Regions from separate parts of the Nocardia sp. CA-084685 genome, predicted to be linked through region 4. Evidence: riboswitches for the same ligand, from Rfam matches in the RefSeq annotation. Region 4 holds a riboswitch; each other region holds the start of a gene.

Region 1 (4,181 bases), 140 kb from region 4:
TGCCGCGGGCGGATGCGACGGGTAACGGGGGCCGATTCGATGCCACCGGGTTCGCATTGATCGGCGTCGGGCTATCGGCCTTGGTCTATGGGCTTGGGGAATTCGGCAGTCGCGGTAGCGTTTCCGCGCCGACGGTGTGGGTGTCGGTGGTGGTCGGGATGCTGGCGCTCGTACTGTTCGTGGCACGGTCGGTGCGCGGTGGGGGACTGCTCGACGTAGGACTGTTCCGGCATCCGGTATTCGCGACGGCGAATGTGGCGAACATCTTCGCCGGTGCGTCGCTGTTCGGGTCGATGCTATTGCTGCCGTTGTACTTTCAGGTACTTCATGGGGACCGTCTCATCGCGACGGGCTTGCTTCTCATGTCCTTCGGGATCGGTGGCATCATCGCGCTGCCCGTCGGCGGCCGGTTGACGGATCGATACGGCGGGGGTGTGGTCGCGGTGGTCGGCAGTGCGGTGACGGTCGCCGTCACCGTGCCGTTCGCGCTCGGCGACGCTTCGATGAATCCTGTTGTCGTACAGGTGCTTCTGTTGATCCGCGGCGTGGCGACCGGGTTGACCGGGGTGCCGATCGTTGCCGCCGCCTACGCCTCGGTGCGGCCCGAGCTGCTGCCCGATGCGGCATCGTTCGTGAATATTCTGCAGCGCGTCGGCGGGGCGATCGGAGCGGCCTTGCTCGCGGTGGTGCTGTACCGTGCGGCGGCTGCTGGATTGCCGGTGGATGCCGGATTCCGGCAGGCCTTCTGGTGGCTCACCGCCGCCTCCATCGTCTCGTTGGTCGCGTCGGTATTGCTGTGGCGCAAGGAGATTCAGTCGCAGCTGTAATGCTGGGCGCCGGGTCGGCGGTTACCGACCCGGCGCGTTATGTGGCCGAGGCCGCGGTGCCGATGCCGAGCGCGGCGAGGATGGCCGCGCTGATCTGCTCGAGCCGATCGCGAACCCTGGGGCGGCGCAACATCGCAACCGCCCGGGACGCCAGCACGGCGAGCAGGATCATCTCGACGGCGGCGATGAAGCATTCGATGGCTCCGAGCGCGAGGGTGTTCGAAAAGGTGACATCGGTGAGGAATTGGGGCAGCACCGCCAGGTAGAACAGTCCGACCTTAGGGTTGAACATGCACGACACGACGCCTGCGCCGAATGCCGAGCGAATCGAGGGTGTGGCCTGCGTGTCCGACTGTTCGGACGCCGTGGCGGTGCCCTGTTTGCGCTGCTCGACGAGTGCTCGAATTCCCAAGTACACCAAATAGATTCCACCGATGATCTTGAGCGTCCGGTAGGCGGTCGCGGATTGTTCCAGCAGTGCGGCGACGCCAGCCGCGACAACTACCGCCCACACGATCCCGCCCAATGCCGAGCCGATCGCCGCGGCGATGCCGGGGCGCGCGTCCACGATCGAGAATCGCAGCACCAGGAACGAATCCGGGCCGGGTGTAATCGACAGCAGAATGCACAGGCCGACAAAGCTGAGCAGCAGGGAAAGCGTCACCGCTCGATCAGACCGCACATCACTCGGCAATGCAACCTTATTTACCGGTGTGCATCGGTATGCATCTTTAAGTCCGGTTGACAGGGCGGTGGGGCATCTGTCAGTCTCGGTTCAGGTCATGAGTACCAGCGTCAAGCCCCGGCTAGCTGGTCGGCAACCCTCCTCCGCGGTGGGGTGCTCCGGGTGACGACCGGGCCGCAGCCCGACTGGGTGCGGCAAGCGCGGACTCGGATGATCACCTGATTTCGGGTCCCATAGCCGATGGGATTTCGTGATGCCTGCTGTCATCGATCAGAGTTGTGCCGCCCTCGCCCGAGTCTCCGGCGACGACCTTCAGGTGCCGCTCGTACAGGGCGGAACGACCAGCTACGCGAACTTCGACTACGCCGCTAGCACACCGGCATTGGCGCAGGTCACCGATCGGCTTCAGCAGTTGCTGCCGTACTACGCGAGTGTGCACCGCGGCGCCGGTTACGCCTCGCGGATCTCCACCGAGTGCTACGAGGCCGCACGCGGGTCGGTCACCCGCTTCCTCGCGGCCGCGGACAACCAGGTCGTGGTGTTCACCCGCAACACCACCGATGCACTGAACCTGCTCGCCGCCTGTGTGCCCGGCGACACCGTTGTGCTGGATATCGAACATCATGCGAACTTCCTGCCTTGGACCCGCCACGGCCGTCGCGTCGTCAAGGCCGCGGCGACCGTCGAGGAGACGATCCGTCAGCTGATCGCCGAATTGTGCAGTAAGCCTGCCGCATTGCTCGCGGTGACCGGCGCGTCGAATGTGACCGGTGAGGTGCTGCCGCTCGAGCGGCTGACCACCATCGCGCATCAGTGCGGTGCCCGCATCCTGGTAGATGCCGCGCAGCTGGCACCGCATCGTCGAATCAGCTTGCGCGCCACCGGAATCGACTACCTCGCGTTCTCTGGCCATAAGCTCTACGCACCGTTCGGTGCGGGAGTGCTTGTCGGACGTCGGGATTGGCTCGATGCGGCCGAACCGTATCTGGCGGGCGGCGGTGCGGTCCGCGAAGTCACCACCACGAAGGCGGAATGGGCTTCCGCACCGCAGCGCCACGAGGCCGGTTCGCCGAATGTCCTCGGCGCGGCCGCACTCGCCGCCGCATGTGATGCGCTGTGCGCGATCGATCCAGAAACCCTTGCCGCGCATGAGCGACGGCTCGCCGATCGGCTGCGCGCGGGGCTGTCCGCGATTCCCGGCATCAACCTGCTGCGCATCTGGGACGACAGCCCGGATACCGTCGGCATTGTCGCTTTCACCCTGGACGGATTCGTCCCCGGCCACGTCGCGGCGTACCTTTCCGCCGAACACGGCATCGGCATCCGGGACGGCCGATTCTGCGCCCACCCGCTGCTCGAGCGCCTCGGCCTGGACGGCGCGCTGCGCGCCAGCATCGGCCTCGGCACCAGCTCCGACGATGTGGACCGACTGATCGAGGCCATCGCCACCCTGGCCGACAAGGGTACATCGTGGAATTACGCCAGCACCGACGGCCTTTGGAATCCGACACCCGAGACCCGGCCCTTCGCCCGCCCCGGCTCTACCGACGGTGCAGCACCCTGCTCGATCGGCTGATCGGACCCGCTCGCTGAGTCGAAGCCGCCGCGCGGCATTGGTTGACCCACGAGCAGTGGATGAAATCCGCGACCTCGCCGGCGGATTCGGCCAGGTCGGCATGATCCGCCTGTGTGTGCGGACTTAACTCTGAAGAATTCACCGAACAACTTGCGGTCCTGCGGAACCGACGCTCTTGCCCTTGCGTCTAGGAATGTGATGGCACTCGTCCGGTCGGGGCGGGAAACGGGGAAGGCGGCTGAATGAATTCGGCAGAGCGGGACGCGCTTCAGTCCTGGACGGACGGGATGCGCGGCCGGGTCGACCAGATGACCGATGTCTACGAGCGGCAGTTGGAGCAGTTCGGCGCGGCGAAATCGGAGCTTGCGAACCTGACCGTGCAGGGCTGGTCACAGGATCAGCTGGTTCGGGTGACGGCGAATGCGGCGGGCATTCCGCTGGATGTGTGGGTGGCGCCGGAGGCGTTCAAGCGCTCGACTCCGGAGCGGCTCGGCGCGGCGATGACCGAGGCGGCGCAGGCCGCGGCTCGAGCCGCCAAGGAACAGCTCGACGCGCGCCTGGCGCCGGTACTCGCGGCGGTATCCGAGGTCGGATTGCCCGAGGATCCGTTCGGCGAACTACCGACGCTCGCCCGACCCGACGGAAATGTCCTGCCTCCGCCTCCGCCCGAATCCGGGCCAGTGCCGCAGATCGAGCTTCCCCGACGGCTGGACGAGGATCCGGATGACGAGGGCCCGCACTGGAAGGGCTGGTAGGTCATGGGCGACGGCGACTTCCGGCTCGATCCGGAGCAGTTCCGTTCCATCGCGACCGAAATCGGGTCGCTCGGCACCGAATTCGCCGCCGAGGTGGCCGAATTCACCAGCGCACTACGCGCGGACGGCGACGGTATCGGCGATGACGAATTCGGACAGGCCTTCCTGCAGAATTTCCTCGGCCCGACCGAGGATGCGAGCGAGATGCTGGACGGTGTGATCGGCCTGCTCGATTCGCTGCGAACACGGTTCACCGCTGTCGCGGACGCCGTGACGACGACCGATGGGGACTTCGAGTCGGCCGTCGAGAAGATCACCGGCCTGCTCGACGAGAACGG
Region 2 (4,181 bases), 3.2 Mb from region 4:
TGCGCAGGGCCTGCTGCGCTGTGGATCCGGCGCTGATCGGGCCAGATCGAGGATGGAAAGCGGGATCGTCATGCGGACCGTCCTAGGCGCGGATGCTGTTCGCCCGCTTCGATGGCCACCCGCAACCGGTTTTCCGCGGGTACTAGCGGGCAGGTGGCGAAATCGGTGAAGGCGCAGGGCAAATTGGCCGCCCGGTTGAAGTCGAGGCGCACGGTGCCATCGGATTCGGGCGCCTCGACGGCCAGCGATCGGGCCGCCGGGTAGGTGGTGACGCCGCTGGTGGCATCGGTGAACAGCACCCGCAGGTTGGTCGGCTCGCCGAAGACGATGATGCGCTCGGTGACCTCGCCGATGGTGAATTCGATGGTGCCCGAGGCGGTGTGGTGATGTTCGAGACCGTCGACCACGGCCCCGGTGGTGATCGTGCGTGGCGCGTCGAACGGCTCGAAGCGACCGTCGACCACCCAGCCTGGGTCCGGGGCATAGGTCGGGATGCCCTCGAAGCTCAGCAATGGGGGTGCCGCCGGGTCGTGCACGCGCACGGCGTAAAGGCCGCTGCGACGAATCACCTCGAGCACTCGATTCTCGTGCAGCACATCGAGTCCCGGCGCACCTTCGGCCGGTGTGACGATCTGGACACCCGCGATGTCGCTGCCCTCGAACCGCAGGCGGTCGGCGGGCCGGGCGGTGATGAACACCTTGTCGTCGGTGACCCACCAGGTGCCGGGAATGTCGGCAAGGCGCTCGGGTTGGTCGGTGAGCCAATGCAGCCCGGTCAGGCTCAGGAAGCCGAGCGGATCGCGCAACTGGTCTTGCCTGGCCTGATGCCAATGTGCCCACTCGGTTTCGAAAAGACTGGTGATGCTGGTCGTCATGACGCTCTGGCTCCTTCGAGTGTGCGGTTGCGATGGGGATGGCGTAATCGGGTGCCGGTCATCAGGCGTGCGGAACCCGTCGAACGGGGCCAGACTCGGCGAGGCGGCGAGCAATCGCTTTGTATACGGATGACGAGGTTCGGCGAGCACCGTCGCGGTCGGACCGGTTTCGACGATCTCCCCGCCGCTCAGTACCACGATCCGATCAGCCCGCTCAGCGGCGATCGCCAGATCATGGGTGATAAGCAGTACCGCCGCGCCGCGCGCCGCCGTCTGCGCGGCGAGTTTGTCGAGTACGCGTCGCGCGACCGTGGCGTCGAGGGCGCTGGTCGGCTCGTCGGCGATCACCAATTCCGGTCCGGCGATGAGCGCCGCCGCGATCAGCACCCGCTGCCGCTGGCCACCAGACAGTTCGTGCGGATATTGCGCCGCCCGCAACTCCGGCAGGTCGAGTCCGGCGTCGGCGAGCAATTCGATCGCCCGCGCGTACGCGTCGCGGCGATCGGCGAGCCCGTGCACGAGCAGCGCCTCGGCGACCTGATCACCCACGCGCCGCACCGGATTCAGCGAAAGTCCGGGATCCTGCGGTACGAATCCGATCCGCGCACCGCGAATCCGTCGCAGCGCCCGCTCGGATCCGGTATCCACCGTCTCCCCGTCGAAGGTGACGGTCCCGCTGGTGATTTCGGCATTGGGGCCGAGCAATCCGATCACCGATTGCGCCAGAGTCGATTTCCCGGACCCGGATTCGCCGACCAGCGCGACGACCTCACCGCGTGCGACCGTGAGGGATACGCCCCTGAGTGCGGCGACATCGCCACTGTCGGAGGCGTAGCGCACGTGCAGGCCTTCGATGCGCAACAGTGCCGCTGCGGACCCATTCGGTCCATGTGTGACGTCGCGGATTCGCGGCGTGCCGTCCGTCGGATCGGCGGACGTGCTGCGCTCACTCATGCGCTGTGACTCCTTCCTACGGCGCGGCCGAGGCGTTGGGCCGAGAGCACGACGACGATGATCACCAGGCCGGGCAAGGTGGTCATCCACCATGCCGTGGCGAGGAAATTGCGTCCCTCTGAAATCAGTGAGCCTTCAGCACCGACAGCACCGATTTCGCGGTGAAGTACTTGGCGAATGTCGACCAATCCCAGCCGGGGTTGGTGGCCAGTCCGTGGATGAATTGAGCCAGCAGCACGAGTGCGATGGCGCTGATCACCCAGCGCCACGGATGCCAGGACTTGGCGATCGCCGGTGCGTCGGTGGCGGTGGGGGCACCCGACGCCGTGGCATCGGGTGTGTGGGCACCCGGTATCGGAACATCCGATACCGGGGTATCGGATGTGATGGACGCGCTCATGATTTCGGTTCCTCCATCGTTCCCGGCGGAAGCACCCGCACCCGGTGGCCGGGGGGTTGCTGCGACGTCGATGAGCCAGGTCTCTCGGTCGCTCTGGATGGTGTGTCCGACGCCGAGCACGGGTCGGTCAATGGGTCTAGCCGAAATATCATGCGAAGCAGGCGAAGTCCGGCACAAGGGTACGAATCAGCGTGAGCGCAGACCTTGTTCGTATGGCCATGAGCAGGCACTATTGGCTCGGTTGCGCAGTGGATGGTGGCATTTCGGACGCGGTTTCTTCGCGTGCTTTTCGTCCGGAATGCCCAGCTGCGGTTGCCGCCGCGGTGCGCGGCACGAACGTGTTGCTCGCGGAAATAGACGCTGTTGCGAAGGTTTGCCGGAGTAGTCTCGGTCCACGATTCGTGCCCGACGATGAGGAGATCCGCCGTGACTCTGCTGCGCCGTCTGACCACGCTAACCGCCATCGCGACCGGTACGGTCGCGTTGACTCTCGCCGCCCCGGGCATCGCTGCCGCGGGTCCGCCATCGATGCCCGCACCAGCTGTTCCGTCCGCGACCGCCCCGTCCGCGCCCGGGGACCTGTTCGCCGCTTACCGAGCTGTCGTCGAGGCGTTGCGAACCTTCGGCGTCGACCCGTTCCTGTACCCGGCGCTCGCGCCGTTCTGCTCCGACACCGGCTCACTCGGTCTGGTCCCCGCCGTAGCGGGTGCGGTGCCCGGCCCGTGGCCCAAAACCACGCTGGCGATTCCGGGGCTCGACCCGACCGCCGTCAAGGCCGGGCAAGTCATGTTCACCTTCGTCCCCTACGGCCTGCGCCCGGACGGCACGAATGCCACGGGCATGAATGTCGCGTGGGTCAACCTGGCCAACGGTCGCAGCGGCGTCACCGCCATGGGTTCGATCTCCGATGTGGTCCGCACGATGGTGCCCGCCGAAACCCCGATAGAGATGAGGCCACTGGCCGAACGTGCCCTCCAGGACTTCTTCGCCGCCTTCCCGGTCGGCGGGGTGCGCGCGGTCCCAGTCGACACCGGATCCGGCACGGTACTCGCCGCAGTCTTCGGAACCGTAGACAACAGCGGCAAGTCCTGCTTCGTCGTCCCAACCGTAGGACTCACAACAGTGCGCTAAGCGAACGCGGCTGGTCTCGGAGTCCGAGTCCGTGCCGCGCGATCAAGATCAGGTGGCACTGGTGGCGGGGCTTCTCGGGCGATACCGCCCCAGTTTCCACATGATCACGTGTCCGACTCGAGGGGCGGTCAGTGGGTGGGGGTGAGGGGGCGGGATTTCCAGGTCAGGTCGTTGTGGTGGTGGGTGCGGCGGGAGTGGGTCCAGAGGCGGAGGTAGGCGTCGATGGAGAGGGGGTGGGCCAGGGCCGCGATGATGTCCGTGCGGGTGGTGGTGCCGCGTTCCAGTGAGCGGGCAAGGAGGCGGCCGGCGACTGCGGCGCTGTAGCCGATGAGACCGGCGGTGCGTACCGAGCCTCGGCCACCGATCGCGGCCAGTGGGGGCACCAAGTAGGCCAGTGCCGCCACAGCTCCCACTGCCGCGCCGCCGATTGTCGTTCCGCCGTAAGCGGACCACAGCCAGCGGGTGTAACCGGCCTCCAGTTCGGCTGCGCCACGGTACATTCGGGTGCTCGCCGCTGGGCCCGCCGCGACAAGCGCGGTTCTGCGGCCGGAACGACGCAGTGCGCGAGCGAGGTCCAGGTCCTCGGTGGGGCTCGCCGCGACCGTGGTGTGACCGCCGATGGCGCGGTAAGCGGTGGCGTCGAATACCAGGAACTGGCCGCAGGCGACGGCCGTCGAGGGGCGCAGGCTGCGGTTGGCGGCCGCGATCGGCAGGCTGGCCGCCCATGACCAGCACAGCAGCGGCTGCACGAGCGCCTCGGCCAGCGATTCGGTCACCTGGTACGGCCACGGTGACAACAATGCGGCCCGGCTGCGGCGCAA
Region 3 (4,181 bases), 1.8 Mb from region 4:
TGGCCGCCGCGCTGGCCGAGGCGCTACGCGGGCGCGGCGTAACCGATCCGGCCGCGAGTCTGGCCGCCGAAGCCGGGATCGCCGTATTCAAGATCGCCTTCGAGAGCTGGGTCGAGGGCGGCGGCAAGCGCATTCTGTCGCAACTTATTCGAGCGGCCGTCGATGAGTTGAAACTCGTGACCCGAGGACCACTGCCGTCGACGCCATGACCGCAGCGCACGACTACGAAGACCTGCATCGCCTGGTCGATCGGTCTTACGCCGTACCAAGCGAATTGGTTGTCACCGATACCCCCGGCGAAACCCGATCACCGAGCCCAAGGGCGAGCGAGGTCGGCATCTCTCGTTTGCGGGCATGATGTACGCCGAGCCCGATCTCGCGGCGAGGACGGGAGAGTTGCTCCGCGAGGAGCTTGCTGAACAAGCCGAGTGACCTGGTAGGCAGCGGACTTTCAGCTGGTGCGACCCACTCGTGCCAATCGCATTGTTTCGGTCAGCAATTTCGATACCGCCGCGGCTTCGGTGAGAAAGCCGTCGTGGCCGTCGCGGGAGTGCACGATCTCCAGGCCCTCGCAGCCCGGCAAGCCGTCGGCTAGTTCCTGTTGAGTCCGCAACGGGTACAGGCGATCCGAGTCGACGCCGCCGACCACGCAGGGTACCGGGGTGGCGGCGAGGGCGGCCGCGATACCGCCGCGGCCGCGGCCGATATCGTGTCGGTTCATAGCCTCTGTCAGCAGCACATAGGTGGCGGGATCGAAACGGCTGCAAAGCTTTTCGGCCTGGTGGTCCAGATAGCTCTGTACCGCGTAGCGGCCGCCCTCGCGCGGATCCTCGTCGTCCTGTGCGTTGTTCTCGAAGCGGTGATCGAGTTCGCCCTCGGTGCGGTAGGTCAGATGTGCGATGCGTCGGGCTATGCCCATGCCGGTCATCGGTGCGCGATCGGTGTCGTGGTAGTCGCCGCCCTGCCAGTCGGGATCGGCCTTGATGGCGGCGATTTGGGTTGTCTGCGTACCGATCTGGTCGGCGGTGGCGCGTGCGCCGACGGCGAGTACCAGTGCGGCCGCGACCCGTTGCGGCGCGCCGACCATCCACTCCAGCACCCGCATACCGCCCATCGAACCGCCGACGACGGCGGACAGGCGTTCGATGCCGAGCAGATCGAGCAGTGCCGCTTCCGCGGTCACCTGATCACGGATGGAGATCTCCGGAAATCTCGAGCCCCAAGGCTTTCCGTCCGGCGCCAGCGTCGAGGGGCCGGTGCTGCCCATGCAGCCGCCGAGCACATTCGTCGCGATGACGCACCATTCGTCGGTATCCACCGGTGCGCCCGCTCCGACCATGCCGTCCCACCAGCCGGGCAGCGGATGGATATCGTCGGGCACCCCGACCACATGCGAATCGCCGGTCAGCGCGTGCTCGACGAGCACCACATTGTCCAATGCGGGGGAGAGCTCACCCCAGCGCTGCACGGCCAGATGGACGTCCGGGATGACCGCGCCGCTTTCGAGACGCACATCCCCGATAGCAATGATGCCGAGGCTCCCATCCGGCGGTGGCAGGGCCACCACGGACGAACGCGTGGTACTGGGATCTGTCACGGTCACGACTCCGCCTCGCCAGCGCTCGGCTCCGTCGCGATCGCGGTATCGCTGATCCGTTCGTTCATAACGTCGTCCCCGTGCAACTGTGCGTCGCCGACGCTGGGTCAATCACGAGAGAACGCACGTCCCCGATGTTAACTACCCGGCTCAACCGGGCCGCGGTCCGGTAGATCGGCTCGGTGCGTGCGCCGGTGCTCTGCGCCCTCGCGACGAACCGATCGGCCGCGGACGCGATGGGGTCACTCATGTCGTGCTCCAAAGGGTTGTTCGCCGGCAGGTCTTATCGGAGTGCGGGTGACGGACAACAACTCATCGGAAAAACCTCCTGAAGTGCGCGCTTGCCCTCGACCATCGAGAGCCCGGTCATCACCCGGAGCACCCCACCGCTGCTGGAGGGTTGCCGTCCAGCAAGCCGGGGCTTCGCGCTGGCACTCATGACCTGACGGACATGGTAACCGGCGGGCGGTCGGCGACTGAAATCCGTTACCGGTTTTCCACCGCGTCGGTCGTCTGTCCGGTACACACGCGCATGAACTCGTCGAACGACGTGGTGAAGCCGTTGCGGGCCGCCGCGGCGGCCGCGGCGGTGTCCTCCTCGTCGAAGATCGAGTTCTGACATTCCATGCTGAGGTGGCCGATCAGCTGCCACGCGCCGACGACCAACCGCACGGGTAGCGCGTCGGGCTCGGTGCCGAGTCGCTCGGCGATCACATCGGCGATCGCGGCGTTCTTATCGTCGGCCAGTTCCATGCTCTGCGCGCTGACCGTCGGACTGCTGCGCAGGATCCGCTGCATCTGCTGGAAGCGCCGGAATGACAGTGGTCCGTCGACACTGTCCACCGCCTGGTCGACGACCTGCAGGAAGGCCTCGCGCAGCGATCGCAGCTCATTGCCGGTGACCGGGAGTCCGCGCAGGAATTCGGCGATCGCGAGTCCGAAATCCTTGACCGGCCCGAGAATGATGGCCTCTTTGCTGTCGAAATACCGGTTGATCGTGCGCGGGGACACATCCGCGCGGTCCGCGATCTGTTCGACCGTCGTCGCGTCGAATCCCTGTGCGTCGCATAGGTCGAGCGCCACCTCGATGATGCGCAACCGGGTCTGCTGCTTCTTGCGTTCACGCAACCCCAGACCGGCAGGCGCACTGGGCCCTGAATTCGCTGGGGCGCGCACAGCGTCCTCGGCTGCGGCGCTCGCGCCGATCGGCGTCGATGACTCGAGCATGGCCTCATATTAGCGCAACCGGGACGGTTTGTGTCCTTAACAGTCAAATGTCGGAATGCGACATTTTTCTCTTGACGACAAATGTCTGTCGATGACAGGATGGCTGCACGAACTTCGGACTAGGAGACCAAGGTGAGCGAAACTGCGACAGCGGTGGAAGTTCTGGACAAATCAACGAGTTCGGCGCGCTGGTGGGCCCTGGGGGTGATCGCACTGGCCCAGCTCATGGTGGTTCTCGACGCCACCATCGTGACCATCTCGCTGCCCTTCGCCCAGCAGGATCTCGAGATCAGCGACGGCAATCGGCAGTGGATGCTGACCGCGTACACATTGATCTTCGGCGGTCTGCTCCTGCTCGGTGGTCGGCTGGCCGACTACCTGGGGCGGCGTCGGATCTTCATCGTCGGCCTGGTCGGCTTCGCCGGGGCGTCGGCGGTGGCGGGTCTGGCGCAGAACGGCGCGGAGCTGTTCGCCGGACGGGCACTGCAGGGTGCGTTCGCGGCACTGCTCGCGCCCGCGGCGCTGTCGCTGCTCTCGGTGACCTTCACCGAGGCCAAGGAGCGCGCCACCGCATTCGGCGTCTTCGCCGGTATTTCCGCCGGTGGTGCTGCACTCGGCCTGATCGCCGGTGGCGCGCTGACCGAATACGCCTCCTGGCGCTGGTGCCTGCTGGTGAACACTCCGATCGCCCTGATCGCGCTGCTCGGCGCGCTGGCATTCGTGGTGAAAGATGTGCCGACTCCACGCACCGGCGGCTATGACGTGCCGGGCGCGGTCACCGTGACGCTCGGTCTGATCGCCATCGTGTACGGATTCAGCCGCGCCGCCGACGACGGCTGGCTGGCAGGTAGCACCCTCGGGCTGCTTGTCATCGGCGTCGCCCTGCTGATCGCCTTCGTCGCCATCGAGCGTCGTTCGTCGAATCCGCTGCTGCCGCTGCATATTCCGGGTGAGATCAACCGCGGCGGCGCCTTCCTGGCCGCGCTGCTGATCCCGATCGCGATGTTCGCGATGTTCCTGTTCCTGAGCTACTACTTCCAGATCACCCTCGGTTACTCGTCACTGAAGGCCGGTTTCGCCTTCCTGCCGTTCCCGGCGGGCATCGCGATCTCTGCCGGTGTCACCAGTGCGCTGCTGCCGAAGCTTGGCCCGCGGCCGCTGATGGTGGCCGGCGCCGTGCTCGGTCTGCTCGGTCTGGTGTGGCTGGCGCAGTTGAGCTACGGCGATGGCTACGCGCTCAGCGTGCTGCCGGCGCAGTTGCTGATCGCGCTCGGTATGGGCCCGCTGTTCGTCGGGATGCAGACCGTCGCGCTGCATCAGGTCGAGGAGGCGGACTCGGGTGTGGCAAGTGCGTTGT
Region 4 (4,181 bases):
GACGCCACGCCCACTACGCCATCGTTGTCGTCGACCGACTGGTCCAACGAGTATATGCGATCGGCCCGGACGGTTGGCAATCGGATTCCACCGGAACACGGTGGGAGTTCCGGGCACTCGGGTCCGAACCGCTATCGCAGATCCACGTGGACCGTGCATACCGAAAGGGTCACCTACCGGTCCGATTGGGCGACCCCTATCCCGCCCGGCTGGATCGCGCGTGTGTCCCCAGTTACTTCTCGGATGGGCACGATGGCGACTGAGGTGCGGACATCGATGTCATCCCCCATTTCGAGCTGATCGAGACCTTCGCGGACTTCTTCGGTGCCACCCCTACTGGCAATAGAAAAGGACATTTCATGATCGAAATCTCGCGTATCGCGGCGATCGGTATCGCATGCGTCGCAGCAATCGCGCCGGTCACCGCCCGCGCGGAAGCACCCGCCGAACATGACATCGAGTACAAGATCACCTCGATGGAACGCGTTGTGACAACCACGCTCTCGGGAGGGACCTTCGTACTCGACCACGATCACAGCTCGTTCACGATTCGCGATGAGAGCGGCGCACCCGTGATGGTCGTGCCAACGCGATTCGCCGTGGGCGACAAGGTGCTCACAGTCGACTCCGCACTCAGCAAAGACGCGAAGGAGCTGCGGTTGACGCCTGGTGAGCTGCGACCGGCCGCCGCGCTGGCCGCGACGCCGGTCGCATCGCCCGTCGAGAACCAGGCCGCGCTCGCGGTGTTCTCGACCCGAATGGGGCTTGCCGCCACGCTCGGTACATTCGTCGGCACCACGATCGGTCTGGTCGTCGGAGGCGTTACCGGATGCATTATGGGTTTGCCGCCGCTCGGGGTGGGCTGCATACCTGCCGCGATCGCCGGTGCGGGGATCGGCGGCATTTTGGGGACAATCGCGGCCGGGGGACCGGTCCTGGTGCTTTCGGCTGTGGAGCTGATCGAGACGCTCAACGCACCCGACGGCACGAGTAAATGGGCGCAGAACTCTCCGCTGAAACCCGCGAATTAGGTGATCAGCTACGCGATGTCACTCCTCATCATCTAGCTCAGCGCGTAGTCCAAATCGCCCAGCAAATCCTCGACATCCTCCAGCCCCACCGAGACGCGGACGACGCCGTCGGACAGGCCGATGGTGGCGCGGCCCTCGGGGCCCATGGCGCGGTGGGTTGTGGTAGCCGGATGGGTGATGAGGGTCTTGGAGTCGCCGAGGTTATTGGAGATATCGATGATGCGCAGGCGGTTGAGCACCTCGAAGGCGCGCTTCTTGGCCTCGTCCTCGGGCGCATTCAGTTCGAAGGTGACCACGGTGCCGCCGCCGCTCATCTGGCTGATCGCCAGGTCGTGCTGCGGGTGCGACTCCAGGTACGGGTAGCGCACCCACGAGACGGATTTGTTGCTCTCGAGGAAGCGCGCGATGCGCAGTGCGGCTTCGGTCGAATGACGCACGCGCAGCGGCATGGTCTCCAAACCCTTGAGCAGGGTCCATGCGTTGAAGGGGCTCAGCGCCGGGCCGGTATGGCGCATAAGGGTTTTCACCGGACCGCCGATGTAGTCCTCGGCGCCGAGGATCGCACCACCGAGCACCCTGCCCTGACCATCGATGTGCTTGGTGCCCGAATACACCAGCACATCGGCACCGAGTTCGAAACCGCGCTGCAGCAGCGGCGTAGCAAAGACGTTGTCCAGCACCACTTTCGCGCCTGCGGCGTGCGCGAGCTCGGTCACCCGGCGCACGTCGACCAGCGTCTGCATCGGATTGGCCGGTGTCTCGAAGAATACGGCCTGAGTCGGCACCGAAAGCGCCTGCTCCCACTGATCCAGATCATCGCCGTCGACGAAGACCGTCTCCACACCCCAGCGCGGCAGGATCTCGTTGCACACCACGAAGCACGAGCCGAACAGGCTGCGCGCGGCCACAAGTCGGTCGCCCGCGCCCAAAAGCGCACCGAGCGCGGTGAATACGGCCGCCATACCGCTCGCGGTCGCGAAACACGCTTCGGCGCCGTCGATCAGACGCAGCCGCTCCTCGAACATGGCGACCGTCGGGTTGCCGTAGCGGGAGTAGACGAAATGCTCGATATCGCCGGTGAATGCGGCCTCGGCCGCCTCGGCGCTCTCATAGACGAAACCGGAGGACAGATACAGCGCCTCGGCGGTTTCCTCGAATCCCGAGCGGCGCAGGCCACCTCGCACGCCGAGCGTCGCGGGACCGACACCTTCGGGCAGCGGCTTGTCGAACGCGCCACCGGTGATCATGACTGCCGCCACGGCAGGCCGATGGCGCGCCAGCCGGAACCGCCACGATGCCCGAACTCGTCGATCGGGCCCTCGAAGCCCTCCAGCACATTGAACGACGGAGCGATGCCTGCCCCGGTCGCGGCCACCGCCGCGCCAACCGAGCGCTGTCCGGAGCGACAGAGGAAGACGACGGGCGCCGCCGGATCGCGACCCTCCAGCGCCTTGGTCAGTTGCTCGACGAATTCACCGTTGCGGGCGCCGTTGCTGTCGACCCATTCGATCAGGACCGTCGGCCGGTCGATCGAACTCGTATCCGGCACGCCGACGAAACGCCATTCGGCCTCGGTGCGCACGTCGACCAAGACGGCTTCGGGGTTGTCCTGCAATAACTCCCACGCCTGCTGTGGGGTGATGTCACCGGCATATGTCATGCGATCCTCCTGTGAATCCACGCTTGCCGCACCTGGGCTTCGGTGCGCGGCCAGGTCGTCACCCGGAGCACCCCACCGCGGAGGAGGGTTGCCGACCAGCCAGCCGGGGCTTGGCGCTGGTACTCATGACCCGAAAATGAGATTGCCTGGGCAGGTGCCGCCGTGTCAAACCCCAGTTCGCGCCGCGCAGAAGTAATCAACCGCAGACGATCCAGCGGTCTTGGGAACGGGTCAGATTCCAGGTGGCCGGGGTCTCCCGGCCGTCGACCGCGATGGTCACCGTCGCCTTGGCTTTATCGCCGTCGACCATCGAATTGTCAATCTTGGTGACCTTGATCGACTTTCCGGCGGCGGACCCACCGAACTGACCTGCGAGCGGTGTCTTGCTCTCATCGAATCCCGGACAGGCCACCCCAGGCGGCGGTGTGTCGTCGGTGGTGGCGCGGGCCTCCGCGTAGCGCTGCACCGCTGCCGCGATCTTGTCCGATTCTGTGACATTTTTCTCAGCGGGCGAAAGTACCGCCCCGAGCACGATCGCGATGAGCACGACAGCGGCGAAGACGGCCGCCGCGATGAACGGCGCGATGGAGCGACGATCGGTCTGATCGACCTCGATTACGGGTTCTTCATCGGTGCCCTGCTGCTCTGTCATGCGTCGATCATCCCTGGTCGACGGTGGTATCCGGCACTCGCCCCCGCGCGCACGCCATTACCCGCGACGCGCGGATTTGATAGATGTCACCAGAGCGGGTAGTCACGGTAGGTGGGCCGGGACAGCAAACACCCGGTGTACGCACCGCCGCAGGGTGCGCGCTATGCCACCGATAGAATCGCGAGACTGCGGCGTGGCTGTCATAGCCGAGATGGCCGCCTGTTCGTATCGGCAGATGCGACCGAGAGGGTGCGTCAAGTTAGCCTAAGCTAAGACTGACGCCGTCAATTGTTTCGACCATAAGGGTGCGCGTAAGAGATGACCGAAAACAGTGCTGAGTCGACCAGCGGTGCGCAAGCTGCCTCCTCCAGGCCTGACGCGCACACCGCGGGGCCTCGCCCGCTTCGCATCGCGATCGTAGGCGCAGGCCCGGCCGGTATCTACGCCGCCGACGCGTTGATGAAGTCCGATGCCGAGGTGAGCATCGACCTGTACGAGCGCATGCCCGCGCCGTTCGGATTGATCCGCTACGGCGTCGCGCCGGACCATCCGCGCATCAAGGGCATCATCACCGCCCTGCACAAGGTGCTGGACAAGCCGCAGGTCCGCTTGCTCGGCAATATCGACTACGGTACCGACATCACCCTCGATGATCTGCGCACGTTCTATGACGCGGTCATCTTCTCCACCGGCGCCAACGCCGACCGCGCACTGCCTATCCCCGGCATCGACCTGGAGGGCAGCTACGGCGCCGCGGACTTCGTCTCCTGGTATGACGGCCACCCGGACGTGCCGCGCACCTGGCCGCTGGAGGCGGAGAAGGTCGCGGTCCTCGGCG

What was found. Region 4 has a riboswitch for S-adenosylmethionine ahead of ACQP2U_RS39400 (rhodanese-like domain-containing protein). Riboswitches for the same ligand answer to the same signal wherever they lie in the genome.
Region 1: linked by a shared signal. The riboswitch ahead of ACQP2U_RS40115 (aminotransferase class V-fold PLP-dependent enzyme) and the one ahead of ACQP2U_RS39400 (rhodanese-like domain-containing protein) in region 4 are both predicted to bind S-adenosylmethionine.
Region 2: linked by a shared signal. The riboswitch ahead of ACQP2U_RS11940 (hypothetical protein) and the one ahead of ACQP2U_RS39400 (rhodanese-like domain-containing protein) in region 4 are both predicted to bind S-adenosylmethionine.
Region 3: linked by a shared signal. The riboswitch ahead of metX (homoserine O-acetyltransferase MetX) and the one ahead of ACQP2U_RS39400 (rhodanese-like domain-containing protein) in region 4 are both predicted to bind S-adenosylmethionine.

What each region holds. Positions count from the first base shown of each region.
Region 1 covers NZ_CP192094.1:9,085,542-9,089,722, reverse strand. Annotated here, with positions in the region: gene ACQP2U_RS40125 (DHA2 family efflux MFS transporter permease subunit) at 1-827, shown strand, start outside; gene ACQP2U_RS40120 (LysE family translocator) at 865-1,491, opposite strand; SAM riboswitch class IV at 1,606-1,719, shown strand; gene ACQP2U_RS40115 (aminotransferase class V-fold PLP-dependent enzyme) at 1,766-3,088, shown strand; gene ACQP2U_RS40110 (YbaB/EbfC family nucleoid-associated protein) at 3,331-3,843, shown strand; gene ACQP2U_RS40105 (hypothetical protein) at 3,847-4,181, shown strand, end outside.
Region 2 covers NZ_CP192094.1:2,645,867-2,650,047, forward strand. Annotated here, with positions in the region: partial or broken gene ACQP2U_RS11925 (LLM class flavin-dependent oxidoreductase) at 1-72, opposite strand, end outside; gene ACQP2U_RS11930 (DUF1684 domain-containing protein) at 69-1,829, opposite strand; partial or broken gene ACQP2U_RS11935 (ABC transporter permease) at 1,826-1,963, opposite strand; partial or broken gene ACQP2U_RS11940 (hypothetical protein) at 1,966-2,229, opposite strand; SAM riboswitch class I at 2,240-2,333, opposite strand; gene ACQP2U_RS11945 (hypothetical protein) at 2,656-3,360, shown strand; gene ACQP2U_RS11950 (glycosyltransferase) at 3,489-4,181, opposite strand, start outside.
Region 3 covers NZ_CP192094.1:1,188,909-1,193,089, forward strand. Annotated here, with positions in the region: gene ACQP2U_RS05095 (TetR/AcrR family transcriptional regulator) at 1-209, shown strand, start outside; gene ACQP2U_RS05100 (hypothetical protein) at 206-358, shown strand; gene metX (homoserine O-acetyltransferase MetX) at 452-1,603, opposite strand; SAM riboswitch class IV at 1,930-2,040, opposite strand; gene ACQP2U_RS05110 (TetR family transcriptional regulator) at 2,084-2,824, opposite strand; gene ACQP2U_RS05115 (MFS transporter) at 2,957-4,181, shown strand, end outside.
Region 4 covers NZ_CP192094.1:8,948,497-8,952,677, reverse strand. Annotated here, with positions in the region: gene ACQP2U_RS39415 (hypothetical protein) at 1-263, shown strand, start outside; gene ACQP2U_RS39410 (hypothetical protein) at 360-1,031, shown strand; gene ACQP2U_RS39405 (O-succinylhomoserine sulfhydrylase) at 1,064-2,278, opposite strand; gene ACQP2U_RS39400 (rhodanese-like domain-containing protein) at 2,275-2,691, opposite strand; SAM riboswitch class IV at 2,706-2,822, opposite strand; gene ACQP2U_RS39395 (Rv0361 family membrane protein) at 2,888-3,343, opposite strand; gene ACQP2U_RS39390 (FAD-dependent oxidoreductase) at 3,662-4,181, shown strand, end outside.